3 regions of the Rhodococcus sp. NPDC076796 genome follow, and region 2 is predicted to be linked to each of the others. Evidence: riboswitches for the same ligand, from Rfam matches in the RefSeq annotation. Region 2 holds a riboswitch; each other region holds the start of a gene.
The links. Region 2 has a riboswitch for cobalamin ahead of AB0366_RS09110 (ABC transporter substrate-binding protein). Riboswitches for the same ligand answer to the same signal wherever they lie in the genome.

Region 1 (10,396 bases), on a different contig from region 2:
GGTCACGCACGACAAGAAGTGGACCGCGCAGTTCGAGCACACGCTCGTGGTGACCGAGACGGGCAGCGAGATCCTGACACTGCCGTGAGCGGAGCCTGCGTAGCGAATCGAGATCTGATACTGCCGTGAAAGGCGCTCTGTTGGTCGCCGGGACGACGTCCGACGCGGGCAAGAGTGTGTTGGTCGCCGGGCTGTGCCGGATGCTGTCGCGGCGGGGCGTGCGGGTGGCTCCGTTCAAGGCGCAGAACATGTCCAACAATTCGGTGGTCACGCTCGACGGCGGTGAGATCGGTCGAGCCCAGGCGATGCAGGCGGCGGCCTGTGGTCTCGAGCCGAGTGTGCGGTTCAATCCGGTGTTGCTGAAACCGGGCAGTGACCGGACGTCGCAGTTGGTGGTGCGGGGGCGGGCCGTGGCGCAGGTGAGCGCGAGCAACTACATCGAGCATCGGCAGTCGTTGCGCGCCGTGGTGGCGGACGAATTGGCCTCTCTGCGTGCAGAATTCGACGTGGTGATCTGCGAGGGCGCGGGCTCGCCCGCCGAGATCAATCTGCGCGCCACGGATTTGGCCAACATGGGGTTGGCGACGGCGGCATCGCTGCCGGTGATCGTGGTGGGGGATATCGATCGCGGGGGAGTGCTGGCCCATCTGTTCGGCACCGTGGCCGTGCTGTCTCCGCAGGATCAGGCGCTCGTCGCCGGGTTCGTGATCAACAAGTTCCGCGGCGATCCCGCTCTGCTGGCACCCGGTCTCGACCAGCTGCGCGCGTTGACCGGACGGCCGACGTACGGTGTCGTCCCCTTCGCCGACGGATTGTGGATGGACGCCGAGGATTCACTCGGAACCGTCCCCGATGCTCCGGTGGGGCGTCCGCGTCCACCACACGGCTCGCAGTGGTTACGCGTCGCGGCGGTGCGTTTGCCGAGAATCTCCAACACCACCGATGTCGAGGCGTTGGCCTGCGAGCCCGGGGTGTCGGTGCACTGGGTCACCGAACCGTCCCGGCTCGAGGACGTGGATCTGGTGGTCGTTCCGGGTAGCAAGTCCACCGTGTCGGATCTGGAGTGGCTGCGGCGCAGCGGTCTTGCCGATGCGATCGCGGCACTCGGGGCAGCGGGACTTCCGGTTCTGGGGATCTGCGGTGGGTATCAGATGTTGGGTCGAACGATCGACGACACCGTCGAATCCGGAGCCGGTTCGGTCCAGGGGCTCGGTCTGCTCGACCTTTCGGTCGAGTTCGCGGCCGACAAAGTGCTCGCGCAGGTGACGGGGCGATCGATACAGTTCGGCTCGAATTCCGTGTCGGGCTACGAAATTCACCACGGCCGGGTCGTGTGGAACGGCGACGATGCGCTTCTCGCTGCTGCGTCGGGTGGCCCGGAGGGCAGTGTGCGCGGCGGTGTCGTGGGAACCCACTGGCACGGCCTGCTCGAGTCCGACGACTTCCGGCGTTCGTTCCTCACCTGGGTGGCAGAGAAATCGGGCCGTGCCGGCTTCGTGGTGGCACCCGCTACATCGGTCGCTGCGATGCGCGAGCAGCAGTTGGACCTGCTGGCCGATCTGGTGGAGCACAACCTCGACGTCGACGCCATGCTCGACCTCATCGAGCACGGCGTCGATCCTGCGACGAAAAAGATTGTCACGCAGTTGCTTTGAGAAGGCCGAACCAGCTGGCCACGGACAGCACGGCGGTGATGACCAAGGGGATGACCACGAGTAAAAGTATGCGCGGGGTGTCGGTGAAGAAGCTGCCGATGTTCGGCCACCACTGTTGCCAGGTCACGAGAATCGATCCGCCGCCGAAGAATACGAGCGCACCGAGCCCGAGGGTGAACAATCCATTGACGCGGTACCGCCGATAGACGACGCCGATGAATGCGCCGATTCCGCCGATCACCAGCAGTCCGGTCACCAGGGCCGCCCATTGGAGCACAGGATTGTCGGTGGCAGCGCGGGCGATTCCGAACATTCGGATCTTCTTACCGAAACCACCCGTGGCGGACTCGACGGCCGACAGCACATAGATGATCGTGCCGATCGCGACGGATTGTGCGATACCCACCAACGCTGTCGCCGAGAGGAATTCGCGCCGGGTGATGCTCAAACCCAGCGCGTACGGAAAGACCTGCGTGATGGCGGAGAGGTAGAAGGCGAGGGCAAAACCGTACACAGCGAAGACTCCGCCGGTGAAATTCGATTCCGATTCGGTGTCCGGAACGACGGAGAACAGGCCGTACGTGACAACGAACACGATGGCGAGTATGCCCAGCGGCCAGGCGAATGTTGTTGCCCACGAGGTGTTGTGGATTCGAGCGACGTTCAGTATTCGTTTCATGACACTGCCTCCTCGGTGTCGGCGGTGGTCCGTTCGATGATCAACTGCTGCAACGGGACCGGTTCGATGGTGAGCCCTCCTGCGGCACCGTCCGATTTCTGCCGGTCGGTCAGTCGGCCGTCGATCGTGGCTCGAGCGCTCGCGCCGAGTGCCGTGCGATGCAGGGTTCGATGGCCCGAGACGAACGAGTCGACGGCTCCCGTCGGTCCGGTGATCTCGAACGCGCTCTCGCGTAGGTCGTCCGAGTCGGCGTCGAGCAGAATCTTTCCCTTGTCGATGAGAATCACGTGTTCGATCAGATCGCTGACCTCGTCGATGAGATGGGTGGACAGGATCACCGTCCTGGGATTTTCGGAGTAGTCGGCCAGCAATCTGTCGTAGAACAGGTGTCGGGAGACTGCGTCCAGTCCGAGATACGGCTCGTCGAATAAGGTCAGCGGTGCCCGAGATGCGAGTCCGATGACGATGCCCAGAGCCGACGTCATTCCGCGGGAGAGCTTCTTGATCTTGCGACCGAGGGGCAGGTCGAAGTCGCGCAGCAACTCGGCGGCGAAGTCGTTGTCCCAGTGCGGAAGAATGTGCGAGGCATGCGAAACGGCGTGCTTGACCTTCAAGTCGTCGGGGTACTTCTGGCTCTCCTTGACGAAGCACACGTGACTCAGTGGAAACGGGTTCTCCCACGGATGGTGCCCGAATATCGAGACCTCGCCCGCGCTCTGGCGCATCTGCGCGGTCATCATCTGCATGACGGTGGTCTTGCCTGCGCCGTTGCGGCCGAGAAAGCCGTAGATCTTGTTCTGTTCGATCTCGAAGCTCACGTCGTCGACAGCGGTGAACGAGCCGAACTTCTTGGTCAGGTGATGGGCCGACGCGACCACGCGGACACCTTCGCCGGTCGGATCGAATTCATGGATGCTCATCGCGCTGCCTCCCAGTTGTCGAGCATTGTCTTGAGTTCGTCGACGGTCATGCCGAGCTTGCGTGCCTCGGTGACGAGCGGGTCGATGTACTGGCGAGCGAAGAGGTCGCGGCGACGGAATCGAAGAGCGTCGCGAGCGCCTGTGGTGACGAACATTCCGATTCCTCGTTTCTTGTAGACGACGCCGTCGGCGACGAGCTTGGCGAGTCCCTTGCCTGCGGTGGCCGGGTTGATTCGATGGAACGCGGCCAGTTCGTTGGTCGAGGGGACCTGCTCTTCCTCTGCCAGGGAGCCGTCGATGATGGAGTTCTCGACCATCTCGGCGATCTGCAGGAAGATCGGCCTGCCCTCGTCCATCAGAACCACCGCCGATGCGTCGAGGTTGGTCGCCTCGTTGGTTCATTACTCATGTAACTAACCATAGAACCGATGTGGGGTCGGCGCAAGAGGCAGTACCGTCGTCCCCATGGAGTTCACGCATGTGAGTGCTGCGGGTGGGCAATGTTCGGTGCGGGTCGCAGGCCCGGACAGCAGGCACGCCGTTCTCTTGCTTCCCGATGCAGGCGATCCGGTGGATGTGTACGACGCCGTCAGTGAACGGCTGCACAATTCGGATCTGAAAACCGTTGCGCTGGAAAGCATCGACGGTGTCAGCGACGACGCGATCCTGACGGTTCTGGACGAGCTGAAGCTGTCGTGGGTGCATCTCGTCGGCAGCGGCGCGGGTGCGGAGTCGGCCTGGACGCTGGCTGCCAAGACCTTCGGTCGCTTCGCCAGCCTGATCGCGGTGAACCGTTGCCACCCCGCGATCGCCGACGAGCAGGGCACCGTGCGCGCCGCGGACTGCCCCCCGGTCGAGTTGCCGACGACACTGGTCGTCGGCTCCTCACTGGGCCGCGCATCCGCCGACGCGAGCGGTCGGTTCGTCTACTCGGACTTCCGCGTGGTCCAGCTCGACGGCGCCGCTAATGTCGTCGCCGACGAGCCGGCCGCGCTGGCAACGGAAATTGTGCTCCGCACCAGCCCCTGGTGACCGGAACTACAGGTCGAGTCCCAGCAGAGCGTTCTCGACAACCTCGGGCAGGCCGGGGTGAATCCAGTACTGGCCACGGGCCATGTCCTGGGCGGACAGGCCGAAGCTCATCGCCTGGATGAGGGGCTGAATCAGGGTCGGTGCCTGAGCGCCGATGATGTGCGCGCCGAGGATCTTCCCGGTGACCTTCTCGGCGATGATCTTGCACAGACCTTCGCTGTCCTCCATCGCCCAGCCGTAGGCGACATCCCCGTAGTTCTGGACCTTGACGGTGATGTCCAGGCCCGCGTCACGGGCTTGATCCTCGGTCATGCCCACCTCGGCGATCTGCGGATCGGTGAACACCGCCGCGGGAACGAATCGGTGGTCGTTGGTGCGCAGTGCGGCGGTGTCCCCGCGCCACGCGTCGTGCAGCAGGTTGTGCTGAACCACTCGTGCTTCCTGGTTGGCCACATGCTTGAGCTGGTAGGGCGACGAGACGTCGCCGAGAGCGAACACGCCCTCGGCGGTGGTGCGGCCGAACTCGTCCACCACGATGCGTCCCTCGTCGTCCATGTCGATGCCTGCCGTGTCCAGACCGAGACGGTCACCGTTCGGCTCACGGCCCACAGCGATGAGGAAGGCGTCGCCGACGACTTTGGTGCCGTCGGCCAGTTCGACTCCGTGCAGTGTGCCGTCGGTCACGGGCCGGGTCTCACCGGAGTCGAGATGGACGTCCCACTTGGCGCGGGCGAGATCGGTGAACCGCTGCGAGATGTCGGCGTCCAGCGCGCGGAGCAAGGTGTCCTTGCGGGCGACGATCGACACCTTGGAGCCGAGGGCGGAGAACACGTGCGCGAATTCCGCTGCGATGTAACCGGATCCGAGAATCACCAGATGCTCGGGCAGCTCGCGCAGACGCATCACGTCGCCGTTGGTGTGGTACTTCACGCCCGAATCGGCGAAGGACTGCGGCACCACCGGTCGGGATCCGGCAGCGATGACGATCTGGTCGGCGGTGATGACGGTGCCCGTGCCGGTATCGATCGTGCGCGGGCCGACGAAGGTGGCATGCCCCTCGAACAGGGTGACATTGGGGCTGCCCTCGGCGCGGTAACGCTTGCCGCCCTCCGAGATGGGGTCGATGCGGCCGAAGACGCGGTCGACGATGTCCGGCCAGCGCACCGCGTCCACATGGGCGTCGACACCGTATTTCGCGGAATCACGCACCGTCCGCGCGACTTCGGCTGCGTAGACGAACATCTTCGTGGGAATGCAGCCGACGTTGAGGCAGGTGCCGCCGAAGGTCGAGTTCTCTTCGAGCAGGGCGATCTTCTTGTCCTCGAAGCGCGAATCGGCGATGGAGTTGCCGGATCCGGAGCCGATGATCGCGACGTCGAAATGCTCGGTCATGAAATGTGCCCGCTCTCGGTGTGGTCCTTGCCCGACGCGTGGTCGGAGCTCTCGCTTCGATGCAACCAGTCGATCCACTCGTCCATTTCCTCGAAGGCCCGCGCTCGTGGGGCCTCGGTGGACAGGAAGACGTCGTGGCGGGCCCCCTCGATGGGCACGATCGTGGTGCGGTCACCCAGGCAGCCGGCCCAGCGGGCGATCTGGCGAACGTCCAGTACGGCATCTGCGGCGTCGACGGCGGAGCTGTACCGGCGTGAGAAGTGCGTCACTTTCGAGCGCAGAATCAGTGCGGGGATGCCGATGTCGAGGCCGCGATGGAGTTCGGCGTGACCGTGGCGGACGGCGCGGATCCAGCCGAAGGTGATGGGGAAGCCGGCGAGTGGCTTCCAGTCGAGGTCGTAGTCCCATTCGCCTTTCTCGGACGCAGCGAGCGACAGACCGTAGGTGTCGAGGCCGCCGCCGGGGACCTGCGCCTTGGACCGGAATCGGCCGATGACGTCGATCGCTGCGGTGCCGACGCTGCGAATGGCGGGCGGACCCTGCAGGTCGAACCACGGGCTGTTGAGCACCACGCCTGCCAGGCCGAGGCCTGCGGACCCGCCTTCTCGGCGGTTGAGGCGGTTCAGCCAGAGCGGCAGTACGAGCCCGCCCGTCGAGTGCGCCATGAGCAGCACCGGGGCGTCGGCGCGTTCGGCGCGGACCAGGGCGAGAGCCTCGTTGAGCTCGGTGTCGTACATCCCCAGATCCGTCACGAAGTGCGCGGTCTGACCCTCACGGCGCGAGCGTCCGCATTTACGCAGGTCCAGCGCGTAGAACGCGTATCCCTTCTCCGCGAAGTGCTCGGCGATGTGTCGCTGGAAGAAGTAGTCGGTGAAACCGTGGACGTAGATCACCGCGCGCTCGAAGTTCGCAGCGCCCGACGGTTGATACCGCACGAGAGTGGCCTCGACCTGCCCCTCGCCGTCCGGATCGTCACCGAGTGGAATGGTCGTCTGTTCGTAGCCGTCGCCGAGGACATCGGGCACCCAGGTAGTCACAGATCACAACTGTAGTGGGCGCCGCGGACGGCGTCCGAGGAGCACAATCGAGACCGGGTTGACGTGGTGTCCGATGGGGTAGGCCCAGCTAGTAACCTGACCGCACCGGGTGAGTAGCCCCTCTACAGCAGAGTTCTTCGGTCGATGCCGCCACCGGCCGAGATCTCGACAGACAAGGAAGTCGATTCTCCAGTGTCCAAAGATGAGCAGGGTAAGCGGATCAAGACCGACGTCGTTCTGGTCGGTGCCGGAATCATGAGCGCCACCCTCGGTGCGCTGCTCCGTCAGCTCGAGCCGAACTGGTCGATCGACGTCTACGAGCGGCTCGACGCGGCCGCGGCCGAGAGCAGCGACGCGTGGAACAACGCGGGCACCGGTCACTCGGCACTGTGCGAGCTGAACTACACGCCGCAGAACAAGGACGGCAGCGTCGATATCGCCAAGGCGCTCAACGTCAACGAGCAGTTCCAGGTGTCGCGTCAGTTCTGGGCCCACGGCATCGAGACCGGTGTTCTCTCCGACGCCAAGAACTTCATCAACCCCATTCCGCACGTGAGCTTCGTGCACGGGGCCGAGAACGCGAAGTACCTCCGGGCTCGGTACGAGGCGCTCGTGGGCAACCCACTGTTCGCAGGCATGGAGTACATCGACTCCAAGGACGAGTTCTCGGCGCGACTGCCGTTGATGGCCAAGGGCCGTGACTTCTCGGATCCGGTGGCGCTGAACTGGAGCCAGGAGGGCACCGACGTCGATTTCGGCGCACTCACCAAGCAGCTGCTGAACTACCTGTCGTCCGCGGGCGGCACCGTGCACTTCGGCCACGATGTGCGCAACATCACCAAGCAGTCCGACGGCACCTGGGACGTCAAGGTCGCCAACCAGCGCACCGGCGCGAAGAAGACCGTCAACGCCAAGTTCGTGTTCGTCGGTGCAGGCGGCGGCGCACTGCACCTGCTGCAGAAGTCCGGGATCGCGGAGATCAAGGGATTCGGCGGCTTCCCGGTCAGCGGCGAGTGGTTGCGGTGCACCGATCCGGCCCTGATCGAGCAGCATTCGGCCAAGGTGTACGGCAAGGCGTCGGTCGGAGCTCCGCCGATGTCGGTGCCGCACCTCGACACCCGCGTGATCAACGGCCAGCAGGGTCTGCTGTTCGGCCCGTACGCCGGTTGGTCGCCCAAGTTCCTCAAGCAGGGCAAGATCACCGACCTGCCCAGCTCGGTCAAGCCCGGCAACCTGATGTCGATGCTCGGAGTCGGCGTGACCGAACTCGGACTCGTCAAGTACCTGGTCAGTGAGTTGGCTCAGTCGCAGGCGGATCGTGTCGAGACGCTGCGCGAGTTCGCGCCCTCGGTGCTCGGCGAGAACTGGGAGCTCGTCACCGCGGGTCAGCGCGTCCAGGTGATCCGTAAGAAGGGTCGCGGCGGGGTGCTCGAATTCGGCACCGCCGTGGTCAACGCTGCGGACGGCACGATCGCGGGACTGCTCGGTGCCTCGCCCGGTGCCTCCACTGCTGTTCCGGCCATGCTGGACGTGCTGCAGCGTTGCTTCGGAGACAAGTACGACGCGTGGCAGCCCAAGCTCAAGGAAATGGTCCCCTCGCTCGGGGTCAAGCTGGCGCAGAACAGCTCGTTGTTCGACGAGGTCTGGGGCTGGACGTCGAAGACACTGGAACTCGAAAACACGCGTGAGCTCGCACAGCCCACGGGTGTGTGATAGCAAAAGGTATGAATACGCAAGCAGCAGCTCTCAAACGATCATGGGCACTAGACCTGTCCAACAGCACGTTGTACGACCTGTTGAAGCTGCGTGTCGAGGTGTTCGTGGTCGAGCAGGCGTGTGCGTACCCGGAGTTGGACGGGCGTGACCTGCTGACCGAGACACGGCACTTCTGGCTCGAACGGGACGGCGAAGTAGTGTGCACACTCCGCTTGCTCGAGGAGCACGACGACGGCGAGAAGGCGTTCCGTATCGGCCGGCTCTGCACGCAGCGTTCGGCCAGGGGACAGGGCCACACCACGCGAATTCTGCGGGCCGCGCTTGCCGAGGTCGGCTCTGCCCCGTGCCGGATCAACGCTCAGAGCTACCTCGTCGACATGTACGCCAAGCACGGGTTCCTGCCCGACGGCGAGGAAGTTCTCGAGGACGGTATTCCGCACACCCCGATGCGGCGGGGCGGCGGCACCGCCTGGAGCGAGGCCTGACCTTTCGTAGTACTGGACGAACGAATGCCACACCCGGTCCACACCGTGTGTGGCATTCGTTCGTTCGGCGGTAGTGTTCCGTTCGAAGTCGGTCGCGGAGAAGTCCTGTGTCAATCAGGCGCGGTCCCGCCACTGTGTTCAGGAGAATCTTCGATCAGGAGATTTCCCTGTCAGCCAGATCGCCGCCCGGCTTCGCGTATCTCGACCGAACGTCCGGCGCGGAACTCCGGGCACGAAGGGAATTGGCTGTGCAGCGAAGTGGGAGTGTTCCCGAACCGGGATATCCGTTCAGTGCGATCGTCGGTCAGGATCAACTGAGGTTGTCGTTGATTCTGTGCGCTGTGCACCCCGGTATCGGCGGTGTACTGGTGCGAGGAGAGAAGGGCACCGCGAAATCGACGGTGGTGCGCGCACTCGCGACCCTGCTGCCCGCCGTGGAGGACGAGGACGGCTCGCGCCCGGCGAAGCTCGTCGAACTCCCGGTGGGGGCAACCGAGGACCGAGTGGTGGGATCCATCGACCTCGAGAAGGTTCTGCGCGACGGCGAACGTGCGTTTCAACCCGGTCTCCTCGCGGCCGCGCACCGTGGTGTTCTCTACGTCGACGAAGTGAACCTGCTGCACGATCATCTGGTCGACGTGCTGCTCGACGCGGCCGCAATGGGCCGGGTGCACGTCGAGCGTGACGGTGTATCTCATTCTCACCCTGCGCAATTCGTGCTCGTCGGCACGATGAATCCCGAGGAGGGTGAGCTTCGCCCGCAGCTGCTCGACCGGTTCGGTCTGGCTGTGGAGGTGACGGCTTCGCGGGACGTGGACGTCCGAATGAACGTCGTCCGCCGCCGGATGAACTACGAGCGTGATCCGCACGCGTTCGCCGCCGAATTCCGCAACGACGACATCGCCGTGGCCGAGCAGATTCTGGCCGCCCGGAAGATTCTCGACGATGTGGTGTTGAGCGACAAGGAACTTCGGCGTATCGCCGCGCTGTGTGCGTCCTTCGACGTCGACGGTATGCGCGCCGATCTGGTGCTGGCTCGTACCGCGTCCGCCCACGCCGCCTGGCGAGGCGCGAGCGAGGTGGCCGAGGAGGACGTGCGGATTGCCGCCGAACTGGCTCTGCCGCACCGGCGTCGGCGCGATCCCTTCGACGAGCCGGGCATCGACGACAAGCAGTTGGACGAGGCCATGCGGGACGCCGCCGAACAGGCCGAGCAACAACCCGATCCGGAGCCCGACCCCGACGGCGGCGGGGGAGCGCCCGAGCCCGAGGCCCCCGACGATGACTCCCAGTCCCCGCCCTCCGATTCACCGTCCTCCGATTCGCGCGACGAGTCGAAGCAACCACCGCCGTCCTCGGGTACCGGCAGCGAGAAGCAGGCAGGCACTCCGGGTGCACAGTTCAGAGCGCGGTTGCTCGAGGTTCCCGGAGTGGGCGAGGGCGCGCCCGGCCGACGATCACGGTCACGGTCCTCGCACGG
Region 2 (10,396 bases):
CACTGCCCACTGCGACACCGACCAGGACGATCGCCGTCGAGTGTGGGTATCGACCGCCGATCGCGAGCGCCAGGAACAGCGGGATCAGCGCACCGACGAACGCGGCCGCAGGCACGGTGAACGCGCCGAGTGCACCCGCGCCGATGCCGAGCGTCATCACCATTACGACACCGAAACCTGCACCCGAGGACACGCCAAGCAGGTACGGATCGGCCAACGGATTTCGCGTAACCGCCTGCGCGACACCGCCGGCGAGTGCGAGGGACGCACCGACCACCGCGGCGGTCAACGACCGTGGGAGCCGCGAATCGACGACGATCGCCGCACGCGCCTCGGTCCACCACGATTCGAACGCGCCTGGCACGAGCCGGTGAGCGACGATGGCCCACACGTCGCCGATCGGAATGCGCACCGACCCGAACGAGACGGCCGCCGCAATGGATGCCAGCAACACTGCCGACGACAGGAGCAGGATCACGGCGTAGCCGGTGCGCGACGATCGCGTGCTCCGGACTGCGACGGCGGCGGGTCTGTCCAATAGCGCGCTCATCAGAAGCGATCGGGATGCAGTGCGCGCGCAATGGTCTCGGCGCTTCCGACGAGCCGCGGACTCTGGAAGAAGTCGTCGAGCGGAACGACCACGAAGTTGTCTTGTTGCACGGCAGGCGTCGTCGCCATGATCGGCTGGCTCTTCAAGAAGTCGATCTTGCCCTGCGCGGACGTGTCGCCGTAATCGAGGACCACGATGGCCTCGGGGGCCCGTTCGCCGACGAGTTCCCACGTCGTACCCACGTACGGCCGGTCTCCCTCTACGAAGATGTTCTCGGCTCGGGCGTGATCGGCAATGAGTTGCCCGACGCCCACGCCCCCGACTGTCGTGGGCTCGCTCTCGCCCGAGTCGTAGAAGAACGTGGATACGGGGGCGACGCCGGCGAGCGCGTCGTCGATCTCGGCGAGCCCGCTGATCACGCCGTCGGTGATGCCCCGCGCCGCGTCGGCCACACCCAGGATGTCGCCCAGTTGCGCGTAGTCCGTCTCCAGCATGCCGATATCGGCGAGACCTGTGCCGCAATATTCGGAGAACAGGAACGTCGGGATGTCGAGCTCGGCGAACGACGCCCGCGAGCGACCTTCCTTGTCGTCGAACGCGCTGCGCATGCCGCCGACGACGAGATCCGGGGCCAGGTCGAGGATCTGCTCCTTGGTCGGATACTCGTCGGCGAGGCCGTCTATCGACGCGAACTCGTCGGCCGTCTCCGGTGTCGGAACGGCATTGCGATACCCCATCCCGACGATCCGATCCGCAACGCCCATCTCGATGAGGACCTCGGTGACGTGGTCGTTCATCGAAACGATGCGCTGAGGCGGGGCATCGAACCGCTGCACGATGTCGCAGTTCGTCACCTCGACGGGCTGATCGAACGATGCTGTCTGCGCTGCATCGGCGGGGGCGTCACCGCGGGAGCACCCGGCGAGCAGGACAGCCGCGCAGAGAACGGCGATGTAGGCGGAGCGTGACATGAGGACCTCACTTCGAGCTCAGAGCCACGAAATGAAAGTCGGGTGCGCAGCACGAAGCAGCCACGCGCAGGACTGCCGATTCGTAGACCACGACGAATAGGTGTGTCGCACACCGGTCGCTGGGTAATCGGGCTCGCCACCTGTGTCGGTGGCCCACCGTTGCGGGTCAGCGCCGGATTTCGACCGGCTTCCCCCATTGCGACTGGCTTGCTTGTGTTCGCCTCGCAGTATGCATCACCGTGTCGAACCCGTGTGAGCGCGCCTCCCGTGTCGGTCAGGGCAGTACGGACTCTTTCGCCGCGTAGACGGCCTCGGTGGCGTCTTTCTGCGGTCGCCACCACTGTTCGTTGTCGCGATACCAGTCGATGGTGGCTTTCAGGCCGGCGCGGAAGTCGACATAGGTTGGCGTCCAACCCAATTCGGTACGCAGCTTGGTCGAGTCGATGGCATAGCGCAGGTCGTGGCCGGGGCGGTCGGTGACGAAATCGAAGGCGTCGGGTGCGTTGCCGGTTTCCTCGAGGATCGCTTCGAGGACGGTGCGATTGTTCGCCTCGCCATCGGCTCCGATGAGGTAGGTCTCGCCGATGCGGCCGCCGTCGATGATGGCCCAGACGGCGCTGTTGTGATCGTCGACGTGGATCCAGTCGCGCACATTCTGACCTGCCCCGTAGAGCTTGGGGCGGGAGCCGCTGAGGATGTTGGTGATCTGACGCGGGATGAACTTCTCAACGTGCTGGTACGGGCCGTAGTTGTTCGAGCAGTTCGAGATGGTGGACCGGACGCCGAACGAGCGGGTCCAGGCACGCACCAGCAGATCACTCGAGGCCTTGGTCGACGAGTACGGGCTCGACGGGTTGTACGGGGTCGATTCGGTGAACCGCGCCGGGTCGTCGAGTTCGAGATCGCCGTAGACCTCGTCGGTGGAGATGTGGTGGTAGCGGACGTCGTGTTCGCGGACCGCGTTGAGCAGGGTGGTGGTGCCGATGACGTTGGTGTGTACGAACGGCCACGGGTCGGTCAACGAGTTGTCGTTGTGAGATTCGGCGGCGAAGTGCACGACCAGATCCGTCTCGCGCACGAGGCGGTCGACGAGGTCGGCGTCGGCGATGTCTCCGTGGACGAAGTCGATGCGATCGGCCACCGGGTCGAGGGAGGCCTTGTTGCCTGCGTAGGTGAGCTTGTCGAGCACGGTGACCTGGGAGTCGGGGCGCTGCGCGAGGGTCTGATGTACGAAGTTCGCGCCGATGAACCCGGCCCCACCCGTGACGAGAATTCTCATGAACAGGCACTTTACCGGCGGAGGCTCGTGCGGGCTGTTCATGTCTTGGTCCACAGGCCACTCCGGTGAGGGTGTCGCTACACGGGATGCTCCACTCGACGCCCCAGCGGGGAGGTTCCCGGCGATGAGACCTTCGAGTGGAGTGAAAGTTGCCCTTCGAATCCCGTACGCGTTGGAACAGCACAACCGAGCGGGTGATCGGAGGGTCTGGAAGACTTCGCGGTCATGCGGGGAATCATTCTGGCGGGCGGCACGGGCTCGCGTCTTCATCCGATCACGATGGGCGTCAGCAAGCAGCTGGTCCCGGTCTACGACAAACCGATGATCTACTACCCGCTCTCGACACTGATCCTGGCCGGGATCCGCGAGATCCTCATCATCACCACACCCCAGGACGCAGACCAATTCACCCGCCTGCTCGGCGACGGCTCCCAATTCGGCATCGAACTGACCTACAAAGTCCAACACGAGCCGAACGGCCTCGCCCAAGCGTTCGTGTTGGGGGCCGAGCACATCGGCACCGACTCCGCGGCATTGGTGTTGGGCGACAACATCTTCTACGGCCCCGGCCTGGGCACCCAACTGTCCCGCTTCGACACCATCGACGGCGGAGCAGTATTCGCGTACGAGGTCTCCGACCCCACCGCCTACGGCGTCATCGAATTCGATGCGAACCGGAAAGCCATCTCCCTCGAAGAAAAACCTGCCGTCCCGAAATCGAACTACGCCGTCCCGGGCCTGTACTTCTACGACAACGACGTCATCGCCATCGCCCGCGACCTCGAGCCGTCCGCGCGCGGGGAGTACGAGATCACCGACGTCAACCGTCACTACCTCGAGGCCGGCCGCCTCCAAGTCGAAGTCCTGCCGCGCGGTACTGCCTGGCTCGACACCGGCACCTTCGACTCCCTCCTCGACGCCTCCAACTACGTCCGGACCATCGAGCAACGCCAAGGATTGAAAATCGGGTCCCCCGAAGAGGTGGCGTGGCGACGCGGATTCATCACCGACGACGAACTGCGCGTCCGCGCGGAGACACTCGTCAAGTCCGGGTACGGCCGCTACCTGCTGGATCTGATCGACCGAGGGAACCGATGACCTTTCGTGAGCTGAGCATCGCCGGTGCCTACGAGTACACCCCACGTCAGTTCGGTGACGACCGCGGTGTGTTCTTCGAATGGTTCAAAGCCAGCCTCTTCGAGGAGACGACCGGGCGGTCGTTGGACCTGCTGCAGGCGAACTGCTCGGTCTCCGCCGCCGGGGTGCTGCGCGGGATTCACTTCACCAGCAACCCGCCCGGGCAGGCGAAATACGTCACCTGCGCCCGCGGAGCCTTCCTGGATGTGATCGTCGATCTGCGGGTCGGGTCACCGACGTTCGGGCAGTGGGAGTCGGTTCTGATCGACGACATCGACCGCAAAGCAGTCTTTCTCTCCGAAGGCCTCGGCCACGCCATCCTCTCCCTCGAGGACAACTCGACCGTGATGTACCTGTGCAGCCTCGAGTACACCCCGGCCCTGGACCGCGACATCAACCCCCTCGACCCGGCCCTGGGCATCGACTGGCCCACCACCGCCCGCGACGGATCGGCGTTGACCTATGAACTCTCCGACAAAGACAAAGCCGCCCCCACCCTCGCCCAAGCCCTCGAACGCGGAGACCTGCCGGACTTTTCGTGAGCGGCGGGACGAGGCGGCGACGCCGGATCGGGCAAACGCGCTCGCATTCGTCAGGCGCGCGCAGAATCGCCCCTGACCGCTGACGAGAATGCGCGCGTTCAGCAAGTGCGCGCGCGTTTGCGAAACCCTGGGGCGAACCCGCGTTTGCGAACCCAGGGGGCCAACCCCGAGGCTCAGCGAATCTTGAAGATCACGAATCGCTGAACGAGGAAGTTGATGACCGTCGCCGTGCCCTGCGCGATGACGAAGGCCACGTTGGCGTACCAGAAGCCGTCGGGAAGAGCCTGGTAGAGCCAGGTGTAGATGCCGACCTGGACGGCGAAGGTGACGCCGTACAGCGCGACGACGGCGAAGAACCTGGCCCGTGACGGAGCCGCATTGAACGTCCAGCGGCGGTTGATCAGATAGGCCGTCGTCGTTCCGAGTACGAAGCCGATGGCCTTGGCCAGCGTCACACCGACGCCGAACACGAAATGCAGGATCAGGTTGACGCCCTGGTCGACGATCGCCGACAGCACACCCGTCGCCAGGAACCGCAGCACCTGCGTCTTGAGATCGAGGGCCGCGTCGGCGATGTTCTCGGTCAGCGGCAGCTCGACGGGCAGCGGGACGTGATGCTGCAACTCTTCGTCCTGGGGCGACCAGTCGTCGTCCGTCGAGCCTTCTTCTGCGGAGCGGTCGGGGGTGGACACGAGGACTGACACTAGCCGCTGCTGCGGTGCGGGTACCCTCTTGAGCGATGTCCACGACAGCCGACGACGCACTCTTCCCCCTGGAACCACAGGCAGGGAACACTGCGCCGCTACCCACGCAGACCCGCACAATCTCCGGATTCGGCCGCACCGCGCGCTCGACCGGGGAGGTGCTCGCCACCTCCGACCCCGAGCTCATCGCGAACGCGGTCAAGCAGGTCGCCGAGCAGAACGACTCCAAGCCGTCCTACCTGCGACGCGGTGTCATCCCTCGCGGCCTCGGCCGCTCGTACGGTGACAACGCGCAGAACTCCGGCGGCCTCGTCATCGACATGACGGCACTCAACCGCATCTACAGCATCGACACGTCGACGCGCATCGTAGATCTCGACGGTGGCGTCAGCCTCGACCAGCTGATGCGGGCGGCGTTGCCGTTCGGACTGTGGGTACCGGTGCTGCCGGGTACGCGCCAGGTCACGATCGGTGGTGCCATCGGCTGCGACATCCACGGCAAGAACCATCACAGCGCGGGTAGCTTCGGCAACCACGTCCGCTCGATGGAACTGCTCACCGCGGACGGTCAGATCCGCCACCTGACGCCGTCGGGCAAGAACGCCAAACTCTTCTGGGCGACGGTCGGCGGCAACGGCCTGACCGGCATCATCCTGCGCGCGACGATCGAGATGACGCCGACGGAAACGGCCTATTTCATCAACGACGGCATCCGTACCGAGAGCCTCGACGAGACCGTCGCCGCTCACCAGGACGGAACCGAAGACAATTACACGTACTCGAGCGCGTGGTTCGACGTCATGAGCGGCCCGCCCAAGCTCGGCCGCGCGACGATCACTCGCGGCTCGCTGGCAAAGTTCGACGAACTTCCCGCGAAGCTGCAGAAGGATCCACTCAAGTTCGACGCACCTCAGCTGTTGACAGTGCCGGACGTCTTTCCGATCAGCGGCTTGAACAAGCTGTCGATGAGCATGATCGGCGAGGCCTACTACCGCATGGGGGGCAACTACACCGGCAAGGTGCAGAACCTCACGCAGTTCTACCACCCACTCGACCTCGTCGGTGAGTGGAACAGAGGCTACGGCCCCAAGGGATTTCTGCAGTATCAGTTCCTCGTTCCGACCGAGGCGCTCGAAGAGTTCAAGGACATCATCCGGTTCATCCAGCGTTCGGGCCAGTACTCGGCACTGAACGTCTTCAAGCTGTTCGGGCCGGGAAACAAAGCGCCGCTGAGCTTTCCGATGGCCGGTTGGAACGTCGCGATGGACTTCCCGATCAAGGCAGGTCTCAACGAGATGGTCCGCGAGCTCGACAAGCGGGTTCTCGAATTCGGTGGCCGTCTCTACACCGCGAAGGACTCGCGCACCGACGCCGAGACCTTCCACTCGATGTACCCGCGAATCGACGAATGGATCAAGGTTCGCCGATCCGTTGACCCCACAGGCGTTTTCGCCTCCGATATGGCAAGAAGGTTGGAACTGCTGTGACGATAGATGCCGTCGGTAACCCTCAGACGATTCTGGTTCTGGGTGGCACCAGCGAGATCGGTCTCGCGATCACCGAGGAGTACCTGTCGAAGTCACCGGCACGTGTCATCCTCGCCGCGCTGCCGAACGATCCGCTTCGCGAGAGCGCCGTCGCACAGCTGACGGCCAAGGGCGCGAAGGCCGTCGACGTCATCGACTTCGACGCACTCGACACCGCCTCGCATCCCAAGGTGATCGACGCCGCGTGGGCCAAGGGTGACGTCGACGTCGCCATCGTCGCCTTCGCCGTCGACTTCGATGCCGAGCAGCTCTGGCAGGACCAGCGCAAGGCCGTACTCGCCGCGAACATCAACTACACCGCCTCCGTCTCGGTCGGCGTGCTGCTGGGCGAGAAGATGAAGGCGCAGGCCTACGGCCGCATCATCGTCATGTCCTCGGTGGCAGGCGAGCGGGTACGTCGCTCCAACTTCGTCTACGGCTCCACCAAGGCCGGACTCGACGGGTTCTACCTCGGACTCGGAGAAGCGCTGCGCGAGTTCGGACCTCGGGTCACCGTCGTTCGCCCGGGCATGGTGCGCACCAAGTTCAGCGCGCACGTCAAGGAAGCCCCGATGACGGTCGACAAGGAGGTCATCGCGAAGCTCGCGGTGAACGCGTCGCGCAAGGGCACCCCGCTCATCTGGACTCCCGCTCCGTGGCGTCTGGTGATGATGGTGCTGCGGCACGTACCGCGGCCGATCTTCCGCAAGCTGCCCATCTGATTTCGATGACAATCGGGGTTGCACCGGCTCGCAGAACCGCCTCTGCCGTCGGCGAGATCGCTGCCGGTGTTCTTGTCGCAGTCGTGGTGGCGACGGTCGGGTTGTACGCTTTCTCACTGGTTCAGTGGCCTGCGTTCAACTCGTCCAACGTCACTCGCGCCATCACGACGCTCGGCCAGGTGGTTGCCGCTGCACTGTTCGCCGCGTCGATCTACCTGTACCGGATTCACAAGTGGCCGTGGATCGCTCGGCTCGCGGCGTGGGTCGGGCTGAGCGGATTCGTCACCGTCACCCTCGGGATGCCGCTGGCTGCAACCAAGCTCTACCTGTTCGGCATCTCCGTCGACCAGGAGTTTCGTACCGAATACCTGACGCGGCTGACGGACTCGGCGTCGTTGCGCGACATGACCTATGCCGATATCCCGCCGTTCTACCCGGCCGGCTGGTTCTGGCTGGGCGGACGCGTCGGCAACCTGCTGGGCATGGACGGCTGGGAAGTGTTCAAGCCCTACGCAATCGGGCTGCTCGCCGTCACCGCTGTCGTGTCGTTCGTGCTGTGGAAGGCCCTCATCCGAGCCGACTGGGCCGTCGCCGTCAGCGCCGTCACCACCGCACTCGTCGTCGCCCACGCCTCCCCCGAGGCATACAGCGCCGTGATCGTGATGCTCTTCGCTCCGGCACTCGTCCTCGCGTGGGGTGCGCTGCACCGAAGCGCATCGGGCGGGTGGGGAGCAGTGGTCGGCACCGGACTCTTCCTCGGCCTGGCCGCGACGTTCTACACCCTGTATCTCGGTTTGGCGGCGTTCACCGTCGTACTGATGGCACTCTTCGCCGCGGTCCTCGCCTATCGCGAGCGAAAGTCCTGGAAAGTACTGGTTCCCATCGCGATCAAGGTCGCCGCGATCGCTGCCATTTCGGGCCTCATCGCCGCGACCGTGTGGCTGCCGTACCTCGTCGATTTCCTGCGCGGCGCACCGTCCACTTCCGGCACGGCATTGCATTACCTGCCCGAAGCCGGTGCGACGCTTCCCTTCCCGATGTTCGAGTTCTCCCTGATGGGCGTGCTGTGCCTCATCGGCACAGTGTGGGTTGCGGTGCGGTTCTCGTCCTCACGCCGAGCGCAGGCACTCGGCGTCGGCGTCGTATCGATCTACCTGTGGACTCTGCTGTCCATGGCCGCGACGGCGGCGGGCACCACCCTGCTCTCGTTCCGTCTCGAAGCCGTGCTGATCGTATTACTGGGCAGCGCAGGCGTTTTCGGCTTCCTCGAAGGCAGCCACGCGATCTATCAGGCCATCAATGAGCCCCCGAAGTTCCGTATCGCGGCTGTCGTCGTAGCGGCCATCGGTGCCATGACCTACGCGCAGAACATCCCCCAGGTACTGCAGACCGAGATCACCGTCGCGTACTCCGACACCGACGGTGACGGCACCCGCGCCGACATGCGTCCACCGAGCGCGGTCTCGTACTACCGCGAGGTCGACGCCGCCCTGACCGAACAGACCCAGCGTCCGCGGGACGAGACCGTCGTACTGACCGCAGACACGTCTTTCCTCAGCTACTACCCGTACTTCGGCTTCCAGGGACTGACCTCGCACTACGCCAACCCACTGGCGCAGTTCGATCAGCGGGCCGAGGCCATCGAGCAGTGGACCGAGCTCGAGACGCCCGATCAGTTGGTGGACGCGCTGAATACCAGCCAGTGGCGTGCGCCCGACGCCTTCCTGTTCCGCCGCGGTGCCGACGGCTACACCCTGCGCCTGGCCGAGGACGTCTACCCGAACGACCCCAACGTGCGGCGCTACACCGTCACCTTCCCTCAGTCGTTGTTCGAGGATCCCCGCTTCACCGTGACCGACATCGGACCCTTCGCGCTGGTGGTGCGCACGAGTTGAACGTGCCGTCAGTCGTCGACCGCATTACCTCGGTTATTTGTGTGAGTTCGAAATTCCCGCGGTGAGCGTCCGGTCCATCGCGTGAACGCATGCGAGAAACTGGCGACGTCGCTGTAGCCGAGTTCGGCGGCGATCTCCCCTACCGTCACCGAACTGTCGAGCAGACGCACGGTCGCGCGCTCCTGAAGGAACGCCTGGCGCAGCGCACGGAACGTGGTTCCCTCGTTGCCGAGTTTCCGTTTGAGGGTACTGGTCGAGATGACCATTTTCCGCGCACAGTGCGCACAGTTCGTGCAGTCGCGGTCGGTGTCGAACAGCGCGCGCACGGTGTCCGTGTACGACTTCGTACGACGGCCGTCGACAGCCTTCTTCAGTTCCGCGATCCCGAGTTGATACGACAACGAATCGGAGAACCGGCATGCCTCGGCGAGGATGGCCGCAGGCACGAAGACGAACGGTGACGGCGCATCGAAGACGATGCTCCGGATCTCGTCGTCGTCGAGCGTATCCCGCTCCGGGGCCGGGATATCGAGGTGAAGTTCGACCGCGTGCGCGGAGCCGGCGAGCATGCCGATCAAACGAAGAAGGCACGAACCGCCGTACGCGACAGCAATGCTGTCGAGCCCGTCGTCCCCCGTGCGCCCGGCGAGTCCGATGGTCAACCCTCGATCGGTGTGGTGGATGTGCACGGCGAGAGCCGTGGAGATCAGAGGGAGGAACTCGAGCAACTCGACCATCTCTGCCACCGATCCGGCACTGATCAGCGGAAGACTGAGTCGGCCGAACGACGTGGGCTGCACGTATCGCGCGAACGTCGCGCCGAGCCGGAACCCCTGTTGGCGGTCGAGGTCCGGGTACACCTCCCGAAACCACCGCAGCGGCACCTGGCCGTCGCGGGTGACCAGCTCCGTCATGCTGACGCCGTCACGTATCAAGATGCGTCGGAACGCCGCGTCGGCCCGCTCGCCCAGCGCGCCGCTGCCGAGCAGCTGTGCGAAGGCAAGCGGGGGCACTCCGGACTCCACGACTCCCACGTGAGCCAAATTAACAACAAAACGACGCGTTCGAGC
Region 3 (10,396 bases), 210 kb from region 2:
CTGGCGGTCCGGAGTGCGGCCGTCGAGTTCGGCGGTGATGAGGGCAAGAATCTCGTTGCGGTTCGGCAGGCCGGTCAGCGCGTCGCGTTGGGCAGCGGTTCCATTTACGGCAGCGGTTCCTGAAACTGCGGCGACATGACGGGGCGGCGCGTCGTGCTCTCGGCTCACTGTTCCCCCTCATGGCCGGACAGCCAAGGGTGATACTAGCCGAAGAGTCTGCTTCAGCGCTATAAACAGGGAACATCCCCTTTTTTAGGACTATTAGATCACGGTGTCCTTGGTTTGTGGGCCGTTTGTGCGTCCAGTCGATGTTCGTTCTTCGACGCTCCAGATCGCGTCGTCCACAGTGTCGCTCAGTCCGAGCACCCACCGGGCCGCCGACCGGCCCTGATCGAACAGCGACTGCGCAACGGTGGTCAACCCGGCGTCGGCTGCGGCGGGGGAGTCGTCCCACCCGGTGACGGCCAGTCGACCCGGAACGTCGATTCCGGCTGCGGCCGCAGCGTCGAGCACCCCTAGTGCGAGTTCGTCGCTCATCACGAGCAGTGTGTCGATAGCATTGTCCTGCAACAACACTCGCGCTGCTCGCTCGCCTTCGGCGCGGGCGTTGTTGGTGGTGAACAGTGTCGGTACCGTCGACCAGTCGATCCCGAATCGCAGGCAGGCGTCTCGGTAGCCCTCGAGCCGCGCTCGGGTCACCGGCATCGAGATGTCCGACGCGTCCGCGCCACGCACGATCGTCGATTCGCGTCGGGTATCGGGTCTGAGAGCGACGACGGCAGGTCGAGATCGGCTGTTCAACGCCGCGGTGGCCACCGCGTCGGCTGCCGCTCTGTCGTCGATGGCGATCCAGTTCAGGCCGGGGTGGTCGGGCCCACCCTGGATGCACGCCGGGCGGCCGGTGTCGACGAGCACGTCGAGCAGGGGGTCGTCGATCTCGGTGGTCCACACGACGTACCCGTCGACCTGTGCGTCTCGGATGCGTGCGTTGTCGGTGTCGCGGTGCAGGTTCGGCAGCATCACCAACGCGGTGTCGGCGTCGAGACACGCTTCGGCGATCCCGGACAGAAAGCGTCGAGCCTGGGGATCCTCGAAGGCGTAGGTGAGCTTCTCGCCGAGGACGACCCCGATGCTGTCGTGCCTGCCACTACGCAGCGACCGCGCCGTGCGGTTGGGACCGGTGTACCCGAGGGTGGCTGCCGCCTCGTGCACGCGATCGCGGGTGGCGGCCGATACCCGGCTCGGTCGGTTGTAGGTGTAGGAGACGCTCATGGTGGACACGCCTGCGGACGCTGCGACGTCAGCCATGGTCACCCGAGTGTTCACCGGCCCACTGTAGCGCGCTCCACGAACAGTGTGTAACGATACACAGCATGTCGTCGCCGCTCCCGAAGCTGCTGGTGCTCGCCGCAGCCGCATTCATCTACGTCACGGCCGAAACGCTGCCTGTGGGGTTGCTCCCCGAGATATCCGGGGACCTCGGTGTCGGCGAATCCGCCGTGGGTCTCCTGCTGACCTTCTACGCGTACGGCGTCGCCGTGATGACGATGCCGTTGATCCGGTTCGTACGCGAATGGCCCCGACGGCGCGTCGTCGTCATCACCGTTGCCGCATTGGCACTCTCGCAACTCCTCTCGGCGGTATCCGTCGGCTATCCGATGTTGGTGATCTCCCGAATGCTGTGCGCGGCAACGCACGGAGTCTTCTGGGCCGTCGTCGCGCCCGTCGCGGCCTCGCTCGCGCTGCCCGGTAAACAGGGCAAGGCCATCGCCACGGTGTACGCCGGTACCTCGCTGGCACTGGTCGCCGGCAACCCACTCACTGCCGCCCTGGGTCAGTGGTTCGGATGGCGCACGGCAGCAACGATTCTCGGCGTCGTCGCCGCAGCAATTGCGGTGGCACTGTACTTCGTCCTCCCGGCATTACCGGTCACCCGGGCGACTTCGGAGACGAAAAAGACACCGCGGGTGCTCGACGGCTCCCTGGCCGTTCTGTGCGGCGTGACGTTTCTGGCCGTCCTCGGTCACTTCGCCGCGTACACCTACTTCTCGGTGATCGTCGACCGTGCCATCGGATCCGCGGGCACCACCCTGACCCTGATGTTGATGCTGTACGGACTGTTCGGCGTGATCGGCATCTGGGTGATCGGCAGAACCTACGACCGGTGGCCCCGGCACTCGACCATCGCCGCTCTGGGCGCAGTGACCGCTGCGGTGGCAGTTCTCTGGTGCACCCTGAGCGGAGCGCCGGGAAGCTGGGCCGTGTTCGCCGTCGGTGCGATCGCCTTGTGGGGGCTGGCATTCACCACCCTCCCGGTATGTATTCAATCGGCAGTGGTCAGGGCGGCCCCGGCCGATGCGGACAAGGCGTCGGCGATCTATGTCGTTGCCTTCCAGTTGGCGATCGCGACGGGCGCTCTGGTGGGCGGTGTGGTGATCGACCTCAGCGGCATCGTGGCCGTCACCGCTGCTGCAACGGCTCTGGTCGCCGCAGCGCTGGCCGTGGTCATGTTGGCGCGCAGAACTTTTCCGCGCAGCTATGCGCAGGAGCCGGTGACAGCAGCGGCGCGCTGACCTTCGATGTATCCCGCACGATAGGGTCAGCACGCGACGAACGAGGGAATCCGGTGCAATTCCGGAGCTGGCGCGCAACGGTGACGAGCGAGAGCTCGAAGTCCGAATGCTCGGACGTCGTGATTCACCTCCATCCGCGGCTCCGCGACACGAGCCCTCAGCAGGAAGCTCTTCACGATGCGCACCACTCTCGCCGTACTAGGCGCTGTTTCGATCCTTGTTCTTGCCGGCTGTTCGTCCACGGCGACGACCGACGCGGCCACCCCGACCACCGGAAACTACCCACTGACCATCGACAATTGCGGCCGCGACGTCGTGGTCGACGCCCCACCGCAACGTGCGGTCTCGTTGAATCAGAGTTCGACGGAAATCCTTCTCTCCCTCGGTCTCGCCGACCGCATGGTCGGCACCGCAACCTGGACCGATCCCGTTCGTGCGAACCTCGAATCGGAGAACGCGAAGGTCCCCAGGTTGGCGGACAACAAACCTTCCCTGGAGGTCCTGTTGGACGCCGAGCCCGACTTCGTTTCCGCGTCGTTCGGCGGCACCCTCGGGCCGGGAGGCGTCGCCGACAGGGATCAGCTGGAGCAGCTCGGTGTGCCGAGCTACCTCTCTCCCACCGACTGCAACGGCAAGACCGACGACAGCGTCAACTCCGACGGCGCGCGCACAGCACCGCTCGAGATCGAGACCGTCTACCAGGAGATTCGCGACCTCGCAGCCATCTTCGACGTGCGTGATCGCGGCGAACGCTTCGTCGGCGAGCTGCAGGATCGCTTCGCGAAGGCTTCGGGAGCCGTCGACGCCTCGGGTGTGACGCTGGCGTACTGGTTCGCCGACACCGACACCCCGTACATGGCCGGATGCTGTGGATCGTCGGGCATCATCACCGGATCGGTCGGTGCCCAGAACATCTACGCCGACACCACCGACGAATGGCCACAGGTCAATTGGGAGAGTGTTCTCGATCGCGATCCCACCGCACTCGTGCTCGCCGATCTGAGCCGCCGGAGCATCGCTGGTGATGCTCTCGACAGCAAGATCGGCTTCCTGGAATCGAACCCCGTCACGAGCCGCCTCACCGCCGTCGAGGACAAGCGGTACATCGTCGTCAACGGCGCCGACCTCAATCCGTCGATCCGCACGATCGACGGGGTCGAAAAAGTTGCTGCGGCTCTGCAGAATTGGGGACTGACCACCCCATGAGCCGGACCGATCGCGGGTTGTTGATCCCGCTTCTTCTCGGTGGCTTCGTGGTGTTGGTGCTCTCGATCGGCGTGGCCGTGACGATCGGCCCGGCCAGCGTGTCGGTATCCGATGTGTATCGAGTGATACTGGGGCACATCGGGATCGGCTCGGCCGGAGTGAGCCGCATCGAGGACGGTATCGTCTGGCAGTTGCGATTGCCGCGAACGCTGCTCGCCGCCATCTGCGGTGCTGGCCTCGCGCTGTGCGGAGCCATCATGCAATCGCTGCTGCGCAATCCCCTGGCCGACCCGTTCGTGCTGGGTATCTCGTCGGGCGCATCCACCGGTGCCGTCGTCGTCGCAGTGCTCGGCGTCGGTGGCGGCGCACTGTCGCTGTCCACCGGAGCGTTCGCCGGAGCGCTGCTGTCGTTCGTGCTGGTGATGCTGCTCGCCGCAGGTGCGGGCGGCGGCAACGACCGCGTCGTGCTCGCGGGAGTGGCAGGTACACAACTGTTCTCGGCTCTGACGTCGTTCATCGTCATCTCCTCGGCCGATGCCGAACAAACCCGGGGAGTGCTGTTCTGGCTGCTCGGCTCCCTGAGCGGCGCCGACTGGACAGACGTGGCACTGTGCGGGGCCGTGGCACTGCTGGGAATGGTGTTGTGCCTGTTCAACACCTCTGCCCTCGATGCCTTCACCTTCGGGCACGACGCGGCCGCATCCCTCGGCGTTCCGGTGAAATATGTGCGAATCCTGTTGCTGGTCATCACCGCACTGATCACCGCCGCCCTCGTCAGTGCCGCCGGAGCCATCGGATTCGTAGGCCTGGTACTTCCGCATGCCGCCCGCTTCCTCGTCGGCGCGCGCCACCGAAGACTGCTCCCGACGACGGTCGTGATGGGCGCAATCTTCATGGTCTGGGTCGACACCATCGCCCGAACGGTGTTCGCACCGCAGGAAATTCCTGTCGGAGTGGTCACGGCACTCATCGGCGTGCCGGCCTTCGCACTGATTCTCTTTCGGCTCAGGAGATCTCGATGACACTGCACGCCAAAGACATTCGATGGACCCGCGGTGGACACCCGATCCTCGACGGCATCAGCTTCGAGCCGGAACCCGGCGAGACCATCGGCCTGATCGGCCCCAACGGCTCGGGTAAATCCTCGCTGCTGCGCATCCTCGCCGGCATCGTCGCCCCCGACAGCGGCGACGTGCTGCTCGATGGAGACAACCTGCGAACATTGCGTCGACGCCGCATCGCCAGACGCGTGGCAATGGTCGATCAGCACTCCGACACCGACGTCGACATCAGCGTCCGAGACGTCGTCCGCCTCGGCCGCATCCCACATCACGGCATCCTCGGCGGCGACGCATCCGACGACGACGCCGCGATAGCGCAGGCACTCACCGACACCGCCATGGCATCGAAAGCCGGGCGACGATGGCACACCCTCTCCGGCGGTGAGCGTCAACGAGTCCAGATCGCCCGCGCTCTCGCCCAACAACCCACCGAACTACTGCTCGACGAGCCGACCAATCACCTCGACATCCAACACCAACTCGACATCCTCACCCTCGTCGCAGGCCTGCCACTGAGCAGCTACATCGCACTCCACGACCTCAACCTCGCCGCCATGTTCTGCAACCGCATCATCGTCCTGAACAACGGCGCCATCGTGGCATCGGGAACCCCGAACGAAGTAATCACCGAAGACCTGGTGCGCTCGGTATACAACGTGCACGCCAGCGTGACTAATGCCGACAACTACCCACAGGTGACCTATCGCCGCCCCACCCCTTCCGACCCTGGAGCCCCTGGAGTCCACTCGATGTGACATTGACCCCCGAAAAGGCCACTGAACGTCACATTGAGTACCGGCGGAACGCACAGTGTCACGCCGGGGCCGGCGCGGGATCTAGAGTTGCCGCAGTTTCTTCTCGAATGCGTCGATGCGAGTGGTGTCCTCGAAGAAGTCTTCCTGCGAGATGATTTTCCCCCAGCTCGTGCGGACCAGGAGCACGGTGCGGTTGTTGTAGATCTGGGTGCCGTCGGCTGCGTGGGCTCGGTCGTCGAACCGCGCGAGCAGGGTCATTCGCCAGGGTGCGCCGCCGCTGTAGATTTCGGTGATCTGGCCTTTGATGCCGGCGGCGACGAAGTCCTGGAAGAATCTTTCGATGGCTGCGCGGCCGCGGTGGGTGCCCGACCAGCGGCTGTCTCCCTCGGCGAACTTCAGCACAGCGTCGCGGTGGAAGGACGACAGTAGCGGACGGTAGTTGCCGTTGTTCAGTGCTTCGATGTCTCGCTGCAGCTTGAGTGTCAGCGCTCGCATCAGCAGGAGCTTGAATGCGAAGGCCGTCGAGATACCGGCCAGAAATCTCAGTTGCATGCCCATACGTTTGCCTACCGTTCACCGGCGTGTCAATCGAGTCGGCGGTACGTTCGGTCGATGATTCATCATGTGCAGGTCGCGTGTCCGGCGGGCGGAGAGGATCTCGAGCGGGAGTTCTACTCAGGAGCCCTGGGCTGGGAGGAGATCCCGAAGCCGCCGCTGCTGGCTGTCCGCGGCGGCTGTTGGTTTCGGGTGCCGGGTGTGGGCGGTCCTGATGGTGAGGTGCATATTGGCATCGAGGACGACTTTCGTCCGGCAGTGAAGGCGCACCCGGCCTTCGCCGTCGATGTCGACACCACGGCCGCAGCATTGACGTCTGCCGGTTACCCAGTGAATTGGGCCGACCCCGAGGAGATCCCGGGTCGACGACGGTTCCATACCCGCGATGGAGTGGGCAATCGCATCGAATTCGTAGCAGCACAATAGATCACAGACCCACGGAGATGGCTCCGGTCAGTATCGCGAAGACGACGTACATCAGCGACGCGGCCAGCACCCACAGGAATGCGAAGCGCTGGAAGTCGCCCAGTGATGCGCGGACCAAGCCGAGGAGAACCCACAACGGTGCCGACGCCGGCCCGATCGAGTGGGCCATCTGGCCGATCACTGCAGCACGCGCCATCTCTTCGGGTGGTATGGAGTATTGCGCAGCCGATTCCGCGAGTACGGGCACGATCCCGAAAAAGTAGGCGTCGTTGGCCATGAAGAAGCTCAGCGGTATGCCGATCAGCGCGGCTGCGGCAGGGATCATGCCTTCGGCACCGTCCGGAATCAGCGAGATCAGCGCGTCGGCCATGGCGGTGGTCATACCGGTCTCGGTGAGGATGCCGGTGAACACGCCGGCTCCGAGGACCAATATGACGACGGGAACGGCGTTGGCAGCGTGGGCTCGGATCACCTCTCCTTGATCGGAGGGTTTGGGGTGGTTGACGACGAGCACGATGATGAAGCCGAGCATGAACAACACCAGCAGGTCTGCAACTCCCAGCACCAGCAGCACCAGCAACGTGACGGTGAGAGCTGCGTTGACCCAGGTTCGCCAGGTGGCTTTGGTGCGCAGGGTGCCGTCCGAGGAATCTTCGTGACCGCCGGACGACACGTGCGCACTGACCTCGGCGATGCGTTCCGGAGTGATGTTCTTGCGCGCGCGTCGACCCAACAGATACGCGAGTCCGACGATCGCCGCAGACATCAGCAGCATTGCCGGCAGCATGTGTACGAAGTACTCCGTGGCGTCGATCTGCAGCACGCTGATCGCTCGGGTCGCAGCGCCACCCCACGGAGTTGTACCGGATATGGTCCCGAGAGCCATCGTCGCGATCGTGGCGATCACCAGGGGGTTGATTCCGAGCTTGCGATAGATGGGGAGAAACGCGGAGCAGATGATCATGTACGACGTGGTGCCGTCGCCGTCCAGCGCCACCAACAGCGCGAGAACCGCTGTGCCGACGCAGATCTTGACGGGGTCCCCGCCGGAGAGTCGGATGATGCCGCGCGAGATGGGGTCGAACAGCTTGGCGTCCATCATGATCCCGAAGTACAGGACGGCGAACAACAATAGGATTGCCGTGGGAGCGACGGTTTCGATCCCTTCCGCCACCATGTCCGGCAGCGCAGCCCCCTGGCCACTGATCAACAGGACCACGATGGGGATGGTGACGACGGCAACCAGCGCCGTCGCCCACTTCTTGATGACCACCAGCATGAAGGATGCGAGTGAGACGAATCCGAGTACTGCCAACATGATTCAGCGCTCCGATTCGAGGTGCTCGATCACTGCACGCGTGAAGCGCTCGGTGGTTGCGGTTCCGTGGAGGTCTGCCGTGCGGGTCTCGGGCATACCCACGGCCGTGTCGATGGCTCGATGAATGGATCGTCCGGCTGCAGTGAGTCTCTCGTCGCCGCGCTGCTGTCCGATCCAGTCCAGGAGCATTGCGGCAGAACCGATCAACGACGCGGGATTGGCTATTCCCTGCCCTGCTATGTCGGGTGCCGATCCATGTTGGGCTTGCGCAACTGCATGCGTGTCACCGACATTGAGCGACGCCGCTAGTCCCAAGCTGCCCGAGAGTTCGGTGGCCTCGTCCGAGAGGATGTCCCCGAACATGTTGGTGGTTGCGATCACGTCGAAGGACTCCGGTCGACGGATCAGTAGCGCGGCGACAGCGTCGACCAATAGTTCCTCGTAGTCGACGTCGGGAAAGTCCTGCCGGACGGCTCTGGCCGCCTCGAGGAACAGCCCGTCGCTCAGCCTGAGGACGTTGGCCTTGTGCACCACAGTGACTTTCGATCTACGCGTCCGTGCCAGCTCGAACGCTCGGCGCACGATGCGTTCGGAACCGCGACGAGTCACCTTTCGGATGGCCAGTGCGAGGTCCTCGGTGGGCATGAACTCTCCACCACCGGCGAACATGGTCCGATCGGCGTAGAAGCCTTCGGTGTTCTCTCTGGCAATCACGAGGTCGAAATTCTTGCCGAGAGGATTCGGTAGAGCCGGGACAGTCCTGGCGGGTCGAATGTTGGCGTACAGGTCCAACTTTCGCCGCAGTATTCCCGACGGGTTGACGCCGCCCTCCGACGTCGGTGGGTAGTCCAGGTGCGAGACCGGCCCCAGAACGACGCCGACTGCTGCACGTGAGAGGTCGACGATGGCGTCGGGCATGGTTGTCCCCGACGCGGCGAGCGCGTCGAAACCGATGGTTCCATCGGTGAACGTAGCGGTGATTCCGTTGTGGCCGAGAGCACTTTCGACCACCGAGACAGTCGCCGCGCTGATCTCGGGACCGATGCCGTCGCCGGCGAGAACCACCAGTTCGACTGTGTTGTCAGGGGCTGGCGCTGGGTGTCCGGTACTCACGATGTCTCCAGGTGTTCACGTCCGCACCGTTGCGGACTAGGCCACCGTTGTGACCTGTGGCATACCTTGCCGCCTGCGCAGCGTGAAGACCAGAGATCGTTTCTTACATCTGACTCAAGCAGAATTCATAGCTGCGAAGAGCGTGACGAGCACCGATCTCATGGCATTCGATGCAGGGGACGGCGTCCGCTGCTCGAGGCGGCACAGCAGGATTCGCCGCCTCGAGAGTTCGTCCAAGGCAATGGACTCGACGCCCTCGCGAAGGTAGCGAGTGGTCATTGCGGGTGCCACGGTGAGTCCCAGTCCTGCAGCAACCATCGCCTGAGATTCCATGTAGTCGTTGGACTCGATCAGGACCTTCGGCTCGAAACCGGCTTTGAGACAGGCTGATCGGAACATCGTGGTGATGGAGTGCTGCGATGCACGAACGATCCACTGTTCGCCTTCGAGCGATTCGAGTAGAACCGGACCTCTCCGAGACCAACCCGCTGGAACGAGAAGGACGGTGGCGTCCTCGGCGATGACTTCGGTCTCGACGTCGTCGACCACCATCGGCAAATCCGGGTAGTCCCATGCCAAGGACAGATCTACCTCACGGCCCAGCAGCATCGCGTGCAGGTCGCGCAGCCGCGACGACCGTATGCCCAGCTCGATCCCCGGATGCGCCGAGCGGAAGGCACCCATGACGTCCGGCAGAAGTGATGCAGCGAAGGAAGGGAAGACGCCGAGGGTGACATGGCCGCTGCGCGCGTCGAGCAGATCGTCCAGGTCGGCACGCAGGGCCGACAGCTGTGTGTCGATGGCTGCAGCCCGACCGGCCACGAGTCGTCCGGCCTCGGTGAGTCGCACTCCGCGCGCGTGTCGCTCGACCATGGGGGTGCCGATGATCGCTTCGAGCCGCTTGACCTGCTGCGAAACCGCCGATGGGGTGTACATGAGCCGTTCGGCAGCGGCCGTCATCGACCCGCTGCGGTCGATCTCCACCAAAAGCTTGAGCAGAAACAGCTCCACATCCATCCGTCGAGACTAAGCCGGGTCTGCGACGATGGAGGGCGTGGCGGAAGGAAGAGTGCGTCGTTTTTCGACGGCAGAGGGCTGGGGAATCCTTGATTCGACGGACACACCCGGCGGTTGCCTGGTGTACAGCACCGCGGTGGTCGGGGATCCGCATTGGCTGACAGCGGGTCGGTCCGTGGAATTCGAGTGGCAACCTTCGGTCCACGGACAGAACGGATTTCGCTACTACGCGACGGCCGTTTCGCTGGTCCATTCCCTCCCTGGCCCTGCGGCCGAGGATCGAGGAGCCACCTTCGCCGGGGCGTCGTGGACCATCGATGACGCGATCGGACCCGACGAACGAATGGCAGCGTTCTGGCGCGACGCGGACGA

Region 1: it holds a riboswitch for cobalamin, as region 2 does, so the genes downstream of both, AB0366_RS12265 (magnesium chelatase subunit D family protein) here and AB0366_RS09110 (ABC transporter substrate-binding protein) in region 2, are expected to answer to the same signal.
Region 3: it holds a riboswitch for cobalamin, as region 2 does, so the genes downstream of both, AB0366_RS10195 (ABC transporter substrate-binding protein) here and AB0366_RS09110 (ABC transporter substrate-binding protein) in region 2, are expected to answer to the same signal.

Annotation. Positions count from the first base shown of each region.
Region 1 covers NZ_JBFBMS010000003.1:437,608-448,003, reverse strand. The annotation lists gene map (type I methionyl aminopeptidase) at 1-88, shown strand, start outside; gene AB0366_RS12310 (cobyric acid synthase) at 126-1,655, shown strand; gene AB0366_RS12305 (ABC transporter permease) at 1,639-2,334, opposite strand; gene AB0366_RS12300 (ABC transporter ATP-binding protein) at 2,331-3,254, opposite strand; gene AB0366_RS12295 (GntR family transcriptional regulator) at 3,251-3,613, opposite strand; gene AB0366_RS12290 (alpha/beta hydrolase) at 3,720-4,286, shown strand; gene mtr (mycothione reductase) at 4,293-5,678, opposite strand; gene AB0366_RS12280 (alpha/beta hydrolase) at 5,675-6,715, opposite strand; gene mqo (malate dehydrogenase (quinone)) at 6,860-8,428, shown strand; gene AB0366_RS12270 (GNAT family N-acetyltransferase) at 8,440-8,916, shown strand; cobalamin riboswitch at 8,968-9,118, shown strand; gene AB0366_RS12265 (magnesium chelatase subunit D family protein) at 9,159-10,396, shown strand, end outside.
Region 2 covers NZ_JBFBMS010000002.1:802,683-813,078, forward strand. The annotation lists gene AB0366_RS09105 (iron ABC transporter permease) at 1-550, opposite strand, end outside; gene AB0366_RS09110 (ABC transporter substrate-binding protein) at 550-1,521, opposite strand; cobalamin riboswitch at 1,622-1,772, opposite strand; gene rfbB (dTDP-glucose 4,6-dehydratase) at 1,796-2,800, opposite strand; gene rfbA (glucose-1-phosphate thymidylyltransferase RfbA) at 3,026-3,898, shown strand; gene rfbC (dTDP-4-dehydrorhamnose 3,5-epimerase) at 3,895-4,479, shown strand; gene AB0366_RS09130 (GtrA family protein) at 4,653-5,102, opposite strand; gene AB0366_RS09135 (FAD-binding oxidoreductase) at 5,219-6,670, shown strand; gene AB0366_RS09140 (decaprenylphospho-beta-D-erythro-pentofuranosid-2-ulose 2-reductase) at 6,667-7,431, shown strand; gene AB0366_RS09145 (galactan 5-O-arabinofuranosyltransferase) at 7,437-9,326, shown strand; gene AB0366_RS09150 (helix-turn-helix domain-containing protein) at 9,335-10,360, opposite strand.
Region 3 covers NZ_JBFBMS010000002.1:1,010,779-1,021,174, reverse strand. The annotation lists gene AB0366_RS10210 (bifunctional diguanylate cyclase/phosphodiesterase) at 1-168, opposite strand, end outside; gene AB0366_RS10205 (substrate-binding domain-containing protein) at 262-1,326, opposite strand; gene AB0366_RS10200 (MFS transporter) at 1,374-2,573, shown strand; cobalamin riboswitch at 2,565-2,706, shown strand; gene AB0366_RS10195 (ABC transporter substrate-binding protein) at 2,751-3,779, shown strand; gene AB0366_RS10190 (iron chelate uptake ABC transporter family permease subunit) at 3,776-4,801, shown strand; gene AB0366_RS10185 (ABC transporter ATP-binding protein) at 4,798-5,595, shown strand; gene AB0366_RS10180 (nuclear transport factor 2 family protein) at 5,677-6,147, opposite strand; gene AB0366_RS10175 (glyoxalase) at 6,208-6,576, shown strand; gene AB0366_RS10170 (citrate:proton symporter) at 6,578-7,894, opposite strand; gene AB0366_RS10165 (isocitrate/isopropylmalate dehydrogenase family protein) at 7,898-8,959, opposite strand; gene AB0366_RS10160 (LysR family transcriptional regulator) at 9,122-10,024, opposite strand; gene AB0366_RS10155 (tetratricopeptide repeat protein) at 10,062-10,396, shown strand, end outside.